One region of the Lysinibacillus sp. fls2-241-R2A-57 genome, then DNA from elsewhere that is predicted to be linked to it. Evidence: riboswitches for the same ligand, from Rfam matches in the RefSeq annotation. Region 1 holds a riboswitch; each other region holds the start of a gene.

Evidence for each region. Region 1 has a riboswitch for preQ1 ahead of queC (7-cyano-7-deazaguanine synthase QueC). Riboswitches for the same ligand answer to the same signal wherever they lie in the genome.
Region 2: it holds a riboswitch for preQ1, as region 1 does, so the genes downstream of both, queF (preQ(1) synthase) here and queC (7-cyano-7-deazaguanine synthase QueC) in region 1, are expected to answer to the same signal.
Region 3: it holds a riboswitch for preQ1, as region 1 does, so the genes downstream of both, QRN68_RS18740 (QueT transporter family protein) here and queC (7-cyano-7-deazaguanine synthase QueC) in region 1, are expected to answer to the same signal.

Annotation. Positions count from the first base shown of each region.
Region 1 is NZ_JARVRU010000220.1:5,081-8,366, forward strand. Features, by position in the region: gene QRN68_RS26025 (class I SAM-dependent methyltransferase) at 1-453, shown strand, start outside; PreQ1 riboswitch class I at 935-981, shown strand; gene queC (7-cyano-7-deazaguanine synthase QueC) at 1,351-2,010, shown strand; gene queD (6-carboxytetrahydropterin synthase QueD) at 2,014-2,487, shown strand; gene queE (7-carboxy-7-deazaguanine synthase QueE) at 2,480-3,208, shown strand.
Region 2 is NZ_JARVRU010000002.1:23,350-26,635, reverse strand. Features, by position in the region: gene QRN68_RS00230 (hypothetical protein) at 1-74, opposite strand, end outside; gene QRN68_RS00225 (ABC transporter ATP-binding protein) at 71-937, opposite strand; gene QRN68_RS00220 (GntR family transcriptional regulator) at 941-1,300, opposite strand; PreQ1 riboswitch class I at 1,436-1,482, shown strand; gene queF (preQ(1) synthase) at 1,580-2,080, shown strand; gene QRN68_RS00210 (queuosine precursor transporter) at 2,080-2,715, shown strand; gene QRN68_RS00205 (acyltransferase family protein) at 2,709-3,286, opposite strand, start outside.
Region 3 is NZ_JARVRU010000128.1:4,913-8,198, forward strand. Features, by position in the region: gene QRN68_RS18730 (hypothetical protein) at 1-676, shown strand, start outside; gene QRN68_RS18735 (GNAT family N-acetyltransferase) at 786-1,334, opposite strand; PreQ1 riboswitch class I at 1,635-1,679, shown strand; gene QRN68_RS18740 (QueT transporter family protein) at 1,688-2,170, shown strand; gene QRN68_RS18745 (CPBP family intramembrane glutamic endopeptidase) at 2,330-3,061, opposite strand.

The DNA of each region.
Region 1 (3,286 bases):
ACAGTACAGAATGGAACAATTGATTTTGTTAGTAGTTCATTAGCTTTTCACTATATTGCAGATTTTCAGTTACTCATAAAGAAGATAAGTAAGGCATTATGCGAAGGAGGGATTTTACTATTTTCTCTAGAGCACCCAATTGTAACAGCAAATAAGGGAAAAGAAAATTGGATCACAAATCATGAGGGTAACCTACTTCATTTTGCAGTAGACAATTATCAGGATGAAGGCTTACGTTCTCAAAATTGGTTAGTTGATAATGTTGTGACATATCACCGTACAATGTCTACTATCCTAAATACGCTTATTGAAAGTAGTTTACAAATCGAAAAAATTATTGAGCCAATACCAACTAAAGAAGCAGTGTGTAATTTACCAAGTCTTAATAGAGAATTTCGTCGACCTTCATTTTTAATTATAAGAGCGAAAAGGTATAATTTTAAATTAGCATAGAATTAGAGATTTAAAACCGCACTTACACATGTTACGAAGAACCGTATCATAAGTAGTGCGGTTTTAATGAAAATATAAAAAGCTGGTTTGATTCAGCTTATTAGTGAATCTGTATAGCTCCATTTGAACCTTTCATTACTTTGATCCGTAGAGTCATTTTTTACTAAAATCACAATTATAGACAATTGATGTTAATATACTATTCATTCGATTTTTAACATTCAATAATTGCTCCTTGTAAATATAAATAGCATTTAAATGTCCAAAATAATAAATTTTGGGTAAACCGCTCTTAGCTCCCTTAAGGAGAGCTGTTCGAAAAATATAAATGAATCTAAGCTCAGTAAAGTGTATAGTGTACTGCAAAATATAGGGCAGGATAACAGTGGTTTTTTCAGAGAAGCAGATTTTATAAAAAAACAATTTGACATTTTGTACTGTTTTTTTGTATTATATTGAACAAAAGAATGCCCGGACTAGAACGGGAGAGGTTCATAGCTGATACCCTCTATAAAAAACTATGGAAACATGATAATTATGCCATGTCCATATCGGACGTGGCTTTTTTTTATGTTTTTACTTATGTTTTAATAGATTGATTGGTGATGCCTCTCTTGAAAAGTGTTGGGAAACATTTTACAAGGAGGTTTTTTTATGTCTGGCCAAAGCCTAGAAGAAGGACTGACGGATTTAACATTATTGGGGAACCAAAGTACAAAATATTCATATGTCGTTTAATGAATCACGATATTAATCCAGAAAAAATTGATTATCGATAAATGCGGAATTGAATAGTTCAATCAAGAAAGAGGTATTTAGCTACCCTCTAAAAAAACTAAGAAGAAGCAGTACTTTTTCTTATAGTGCTGTTTTTTTGATACAAGGGAGATTTTACACATGAAGCAGGAAAAAGCAATTGTTGTATTTAGTGGAGGCCAGGACAGTACAACTTGTTTGTTCTGGGCAAAGGAACGTTTTCAAGAGGTTGAGGCAGTAACTTTTGATTATGGTCAAAGGCATCGTCTTGAAATTGAATGTGCGAAGATGATAGCAGGGGAGCTCGGTGTCAAGCATCACATTCTTGATATGTCACTCCTGAACCAGCTTGCTCCGAATGCATTGACACGACAAGACATAAAGGTAGAAGACGGTGAAAATGGTGAGCTTCCATCGACTTTTGTACCAGGTCGAAATCTTCTCTTTCTTTCATTTGCGGGCGTTTTAGCGAGCCAAGTAGGAGCTAAGCATATTGTAACTGGCGTTTGCGAAACAGATTTTAGCGGATATCCGGATTGCCGAGATGTGTTTATTAAATCCTTGAATGTAACGTTAAATTTATCGATGGATGATTCCTTTGTGATCGATACACCGTTGATGTGGCTGAATAAGGCACAGACTTGGGAGCTTGCTGATCAGTTTGGAGCACTTGAATTTGTTCGAGAAAGAACGTTAACTTGCTATAACGGTGTAGTAGCAGATGGCTGTGGTGAATGCCCAGCATGTAAACTGCGAAAAAAAGGGCTTGATGAGTATTTGAGTAACAGGAAGGAGTCTTAACGCATGTCAGATTTTAGAATCGTCGATAAGCTCCAAAAACTAGATGTAGATATTCAAAGAAATCAATTGAACTATCATGCCAAGCGCGTTCTTGTAAGCAAAGAATTTACCTTCGATGCTGCCCATCATTTACATGATTATGAGGGGAAATGTAAAAACCTGCACGGTCATACGTATCGCGTAATATTAGGACTAAGTGGATACACAGATGAACGCGGTTTGATGATTGATTTTGGCGACATAAAAGGAATATGGAAAGAAAAAATAGAGATTCATTTGGATCATCGTTATTTAAATGAAACGCTTCCACCAATGAATACGACGGCAGAGAACATTGTTGTTTGGATTTACGAAAAGTTGGCTGAGGCCTTACTTGATGAACAAACATATAACGGTGCGCGTGTTGAGTTTATCCGGCTATATGAAACTCCGACAAGCTATGCAGAAGCGAGACGGGAGTGGATGGAAGTTGAGTAAAATACCTGTTATCGAGATTTTTGGACCGACGATTCAAGGTGAGGGAATGGTAGTTGGCCAAAAGACAATGTTTGTGAGAACTGCCGGCTGTGATTATTCCTGTTCTTGGTGTGATTCATCATTTACGTGGGATGGCAGCGGAAAGCATCTTATTGTCCAAATGACAGCTGAAGAGATTTGGTCTGAGTTGAAACGTCTCGGAGGCAGTGGCTTTTCATTTGTCACGATTTCAGGCGGCAACCCTGCACTCATCCGAAATTTGGAGGGGCTCATTGCCATTTTAAAGGAAAATGACATAAAGGTCGGGGTGGAAACTCAGGGAAGTAGGTGGCAAAAATGGATGTATGAGATTGATGAACTGACAATTTCCCCAAAGCCACCTAGTTCTGGAATGACCACAAACTATTCGGTGCTCTCTGATATCTTCGAAAAACTAAAAAATCGAAACAGTAATCACCATGTATCCCTCAAAGTAGTCGTTTTCAATCAAGAGGATTACGAGTATGCTAAACAAATTCACCATAGGTATCCAATGATTCCTTTTTATCTCCAAGTCGGTAACGATGATCTCACGACGACGGACAATTCACGATTAATTACACATTTATTAGATAAATATCATGCGCTGATTGATAAAGTGATGAAGGATGAGGAATTAACAGATGTCAAAGTACTGCCACAGTTGCATGCCCTTGTATGGGGGAATAAAAGAGGGGTATAGTGCCATTACAAAAATGTCTTTAGGAAAAATCTCTAGAAGAGGATTATGATTAACTTGGGACGATGTGAAAGTACAGGA
Region 2 (3,286 bases), on a different contig from region 1:
ATACACCAAAAAGTTATAATCTGTTTTTTATAGCTTTGAAATAATATATAAAAGCTACCCTTAACTGTTTTCATTTATTAGTCCCCACTTTCTGCTGTTTACTTAAATACACGAGCATATCCTGTAATGAAACACGCTCAAGGATAATATTCTGTCCTTCGATGGATTGACCGTTAGCGTAGACAATTGCAGTTAGCTCCTGCATAAACATATGCTTATACATAATCTCTAACCCGTTAATTGCCTGCTCGACATCAGAAGCACTACCTTTTACAGCAACAATATGCTCATGCCATTCCTCCGCTGTTTTCTGAAGCAGTAATTGCCCTTCATGTAAAATAAGTATTTCTTCAAATAGCTCACTTGCCTCATCAATTAAATGTGTAGACAAAATAAAAAGTCTTGGGTTTTCGGTTTGTTGTTCAATTAATAAATCATAGAAAGTATTTCGGGCAGCTACATCAAGTCCGATATAGGGTTCGTCAAAGATTGTAATCCCTGCATTACTAGCAAAGCCTGTGATAATGCCTAACGCAGACACCATTCCTTTTGATAAACTGCGAACCTTATCCTTTGGATTTAGAGCAAAAACGTCGAGTAGCTCCATTGCGAGACGCTGATCCCACTTTGGATAAAAGAAGCTATTTGCCTTTAATGATTGTGCAATTGTCATTTCCTCTTGAAAGTTTCCGCTCTCTGCAACAAAACAAATATCACGTAGCGTTAAAGGTACATTGAAAACATTTTCTCCATTAACAGAGATGTTTCCTTTAGTTGTAGCGATAAGTCCTGATAATAAATTTAAGAATGTTGTTTTGCCAGCACCATTATGACCTAAAAATCCAATGATTTTCGGCCCTTCAATTGTAAAAGTGACATTTTTTAAAGCTTCCTTTTGTCTATATGATTTACTAACATTTTTCACTTCGATTTTCATTCGTTAACTCCCTTGTAACATATTTTGTAATTCTTCATCTGAAATACCTAATCTAATTGCTTCTTTCTTCAATGGCTCTATATGTTGCTTAAAGAAATTTTCCTTCCGCTCTGCAATTAATATCTCGCGAGCATCAGTACTAACAAACATGCCAACACCGCGTTTTTTATAAATTACGCCTTTATCCACTAATTCGTTCACGCCCTTTCCAGCTGTTGCAGGATTAATTTGATATTCCTTTGCAAATTCATTTGTGGACGGAATGCGATCTTCGGGTTGTAGGTGGCCATCTAAAATTCCATCCTCTATTCGTTCGCGTATTTGTTGGAAAATAGGCTTTTCATTGTTTAAAGAATGAATCACGATCCACCTCCTTGGTTAATTGGTTAATTACTTATGTAACTAACCATATAATGTCAGGGTATTTTTGTCAATGTTTATGATGTGAAAAAAATTAGTTGACTGAATGCATTCATTAAGTTAAGATAACTAGCGAATACGAAAGAGGTTCATAGCGCATACCCTCTATAAAAAACTATGGATGACGTCATTTACGCCATGTCCCAAAAATGCGGATATGGCTATTTTTTTTTATTAGGTTTCATGCATAATGGACTTCTCACAACTTGAGGAGGCATTTTTATGGCAGGTAGAACAGATGACCAAGGCTTACAGGATTTAACACTCCTTGGCAACCAAAACACAAAGTATTTATTTGAGTACTCACCGGAAGTACTTGAAGCAGTCGATAATTTGCATACAGGAAACGATTTTTTTGTGAAATTTAATTGCCCAGAATTTACAAGTCTTTGTCCAATGACAGGGCAGCCTGACTTTGCGACAATGTATATTTCTTTTATTCCAGATAAAAAGCTAGTAGAGAGTAAATCACTAAAGCTCTATTTATTTAGCTTCCGTAATCACGGTGACTTTCATGAGGACTGTGTCAACATCATCATGAATGATCTAATTAAGCTAATCGAGCCTCGTTATATCGAGGTATGGGGTAAGTTTACGCCGCGTGGTGGCTTGTCCATTGATCCTTGGTGTAACTATGGACGCCCAGGCACAAAATATGAAAAAATGGCGGAGCATCGTTTGATGAACCACGACATGTATCCTGAAAAAGTGGATAATCGTTGATGCTGTATTATTTAAATGGGTTGTTTGTTGGCTTTTTAATTTTGGCAAATGTTTTAGCCGTTAAAGTGTTTAGTATAGGCGAATGGATGATACTTCCGGCAGCAGCGATACTTATTATTTTCACCTATCCTCTTATTGATGTAATTTGTGAGGTGTACGGTAGGGAAGCGGGCAGTCGAACGGTTAGAACGGGGCTTATGGCGCAAGTGTTTGCGGCATGCTTTATTGCTATTGCCATTGCGCTACCACCTGCACAAGCCTTTGCTCATCAGAAGGAGTTTGAGATAATTCTTGGTGGCAGCATGCGTGTCATTATTGCAAGCCTTGTAGCGTATACGGTTAGTGTAAATTTGGATGTCATGATATTTAGTAAATTTAAGGAAAAGCATGGAAACGGTAAGCTTTGGCTACGAAACAATGCGTCTACGATGGTAAGCCAACTCATCGATACGGCACTATTTATTACGATAGCCTTTTATGGAGTAATGCCATTTAAAGTATTATTAACGTTGTTTATAACACAGTATATGTTTAAATTTTTAGCGTCGATTGTAGCAACGCCACTTGTTTATGGGCTAGTTTACGTTGCGCGAAAATTTGATAAACGCAAAAGCTTTGAGCCATCTCATTACTGAGATGGCTTTTTGATGTGTGCCTTGCCAATTAGATAAGCACTATAAGGTAAAAACGAAATGAGTTTTATAATAAACATACAGACAATCAAGCTCGATAGGAATAGAGTGAGGACTTGGAGAAAGGTTGTCGGTAATTGTACCGTATATGGAACTAAATATTCTTGAACAAGCCAATGAATCAAAAATATACCAAATGAATATTGACTTACTAAATTAATGATTTTTAGCTTCGGCACAATTTGACCAAATGCTAAAATGCATAAAGTTATTGAAAAAATAAATAACATCATATCTAATCGTCTAGATGTGATTTCAGTGGCTCCCAAATAATAGTTTATCGCCAGTATTGATGTTGAAAGAACAACGAAAACTAGCGTAGCCAATTTGTACTTACTAATATTTGATGCAACCCATCGATAATGCATACCGATTAAATAAGCAATTGCAAAGTAAGGAAGCCAGCCAACAAATAGTAAACGAACAAGATTATCATTTTCTATAAAGAATTCAATATTTAGCTTTACAAGAGTCATATATAAAATACCAAGTGCTAACATAATTGGAGTTAGCC
Region 3 (3,286 bases), on a different contig from region 1:
CAATGTTGAAATGGATAAAATCACGAAGCCATATATTTTAGCTAGCTGGGTACCTGTATCCTTTGAAAAGTTCATTGAAGAGTACGGATTTAGTGAAAAAAATATAGTGATTAAAGAAAATGATAAAAAACAGCTGAAAGCAATTTATGAACAATGGATAAAACTAACGAAATCTGGTAAAGAAGACAAAGCACAAGAAAAATTTGATGAATTCCAAAAGATTCTTCAACCTTATTTAGATGCACTATATCCACCAGTAACATTTGAAGAATACATTTCAGATATGGAATTAGATATTCCAGCTGAAGCCTTACCAAAACTAAAAGCGATTTATAAAGATGCTCAAAAAGCAGATGCAGATAAAAATGATCAATTATCTGAAAAGCTATGGAATGACTTCAATGAAATGATTAATCTTTACACGAAGCCAATTAGCTTTGAACAATACTTATCTGACTTTGATTTCGAAATCAAAGCAACAGACAAAAAACAATTGAAAAAGCTTTATGAAGAAGCAATAGCTCTTGATAAAAAAGGTGACTCTGAAAAATCTAGTGAAAAATGGGCTGCTATCGACAAAATTTTAAATCCATATTATGAAGCAAATAAAGAAATTCTAATCTCAGCTTCTAAAGTAACGATTAACGGCAAAGTTTATCTTACACAGCATAAATAAGTAAAAGCTTCCGGGCTGATCCCAAATGACGGGATTAGCCCTTTCTTTTGTAAAGAAACTCTTCCGTATGAGTAAGGAAAATTAACTATACTAGTCTCAATGGTCAAATTTATGACAGGGCCCCATGATTCTGCTCAAACTCTTGTCTTGTCATACCGTAGCAAATACCATCGTAATAAGCTCCTTTAGTGAAAATGATATTTCTTAGTTGCCCCTCTTTCATGAAACCTAATTTTTCATGCAAGCGCATAGATGGTTCATTGAACGAGTAAACGGTTGTATTTACTTTTTGATAAGGACGCTCTGAAAAGAAGAAGCGAAGAACCATAAGAATCATTTCTTTTGCATAGCCTTTACCTCTGTATGGCTCAAATACAGCCAAGTAATAATCCAAGACACCATTTTTCAAATCACAATCAAAGGTTTCAATCATACCGACAATATTATTCTCTCTATCTACTGCAATAAAACGAAATTCATCATCTTCTTCTGACAATTGCTCTTCTACCCATTCCCTCATTTGATCCGCGGAGCGAGGAAAATGTATTGAATCCATATTTCGTAAAATTTCATCATCTAAAAATTCAAAGATAACGATATCTTCTGGTTGTATCGCTCGTAGTGTAAGACTTTGTCCTGTCCAATAAGTAACTGTCATTTCATCTTCCTCCATTATTTTTCCTCATCACCATAAACGCGGGATGATCTTTCAATCCCTAACTTGGCTCACCTCTATAACGCGAGGTTGATTTCCGTTCCGACTAGACGCCACTCCAATCATCTTATATACAAGGCTTACGTCTTAACAAATCAACCACAATTTTTGGTGATGAAAGTATTATTTAGAAAATATAATAATATTCCCCAATTAATATTTACATTATTAGTACAAAAATAGTTTCATCAAGTATTTACCACCCTTTACAAACAAGCATAATCATTGATATGATTGCACTTGCTTTACGTGGTTCGTAACCATCCCACGCAAAAAAACTAAGGAGAAATTAATATATGAAAATAAAATTTTTAGCAACGAGTGGTATTATTGCAGCACTCTATATTGCTGTTACATTGCTAGTCGCTCCATTTGGCTTTACAGAGGTACAGTTCCGTGTATCGGAAATTTTTAACCATCTAGTCGCCTTTAATCCACGATTTGCCGTTGGGATCATTATTGGTGTATTTATCTCCAATTTATTTTCACCAAACGGCATTCTAGATGTTTTTTTCGGTGTAGGCCATTCGATGATTACCCTTGGATTGTTCATTCTTATTTGTAAATTTGTCAAAAATATTTGGGCACGTTTAATCATTAATACATTGTTATTTACATTCACAATGTTTATCATTGCCTTTGAATTGAACATAGCCTTGGAAGTACCATTCTTCTGGACATGGCTAACTGTTGCTGCAGGTGAATTTGTTGTCTTAGCAATTGGTGCGCCGATTATGTATGTATTGAATAAGCGCTTAAACTTCAAAGATTTAATTTAACTGACGGATCTTATTAGAGCAGTGTTTAATAAAAGGAGGAACGGTGAAACCGTTCCTCCTTTTTGTTGTATTCACATTGAAGTTCGATTATTTTTCATGTAAATAAAGTTTAATACCTACCAAAAAAGCGTTGCAATCAGAAAAAAATAATATGTTATTTTAATCCTTTTCATTCTCATCACCTAATTTCCCCACGTAATCAATCAAAGCATGAAGAAGTATTAGAGGTATAATGGAGTTCAATGCGACTGCAAGCATCCCGAACACAAAGCCAAAGATGGTTGTCCTAATGACACCAGATAAATTCTGATATGTATGTGCAAGACCAAATATTATTGAGGTACACAATAGAACGAACCAAATTGACCATTCTGGAAATAATGTGTTAAATGCAAATATAAGCAATCCGCGGTAAATAATTTCTTCTGTGACCCCTGCTGTCCATGCCACTTGATTCCAAATGGCTTTGTCTTTCTTTGTAACAGGTAGTAACTCAGTAAACGCTATTTGCTTCATTTGTTTTTGCTTCATTATTTTCATCTTATTTTTAACTTTATCACTTATAAAATATCCAATTGCGTAATATAAAAGTAAAACACTATATAATAGAGCTACCCCTATAACAATATATGTAACAATTGTTCCTAATTCTTTTGTGTTAATACTAGGCATTATTACACGTAGTTCTTCTAATGTAAGTTCAGAATTTGCCACTACTATTAAAATAATAAGTGTTGGTATCCACAAACCTAGCATAACAATCTTATAATAGTGTATCCTGCTTGCTGGATCAGTCAGAACACGTATTTTAAATCTTTGATATAACCAATAACCTATAATTGGTTCATATAAAAGAGTAAACCCAATGAATCCCCATAATAGTATGTTCATTTTGTTTTATACTCCTTTAGCATGTTCTCTATTTTTTCAATTAACCATTCTTCTTCTTGTTTACTAAATGGTGACGAAAATAACATTCTATCCAACTGTATCTCCATTAGATTTGGTTCTGTTAGTAACCGATTAAATAGTTCAAGTGGTAGTTGAGAAAAAAATTCTTTGAGAATAGTATGTACTTCGGTATCCGTAAATTGGTTCTTATAAGCTATTTTCAAT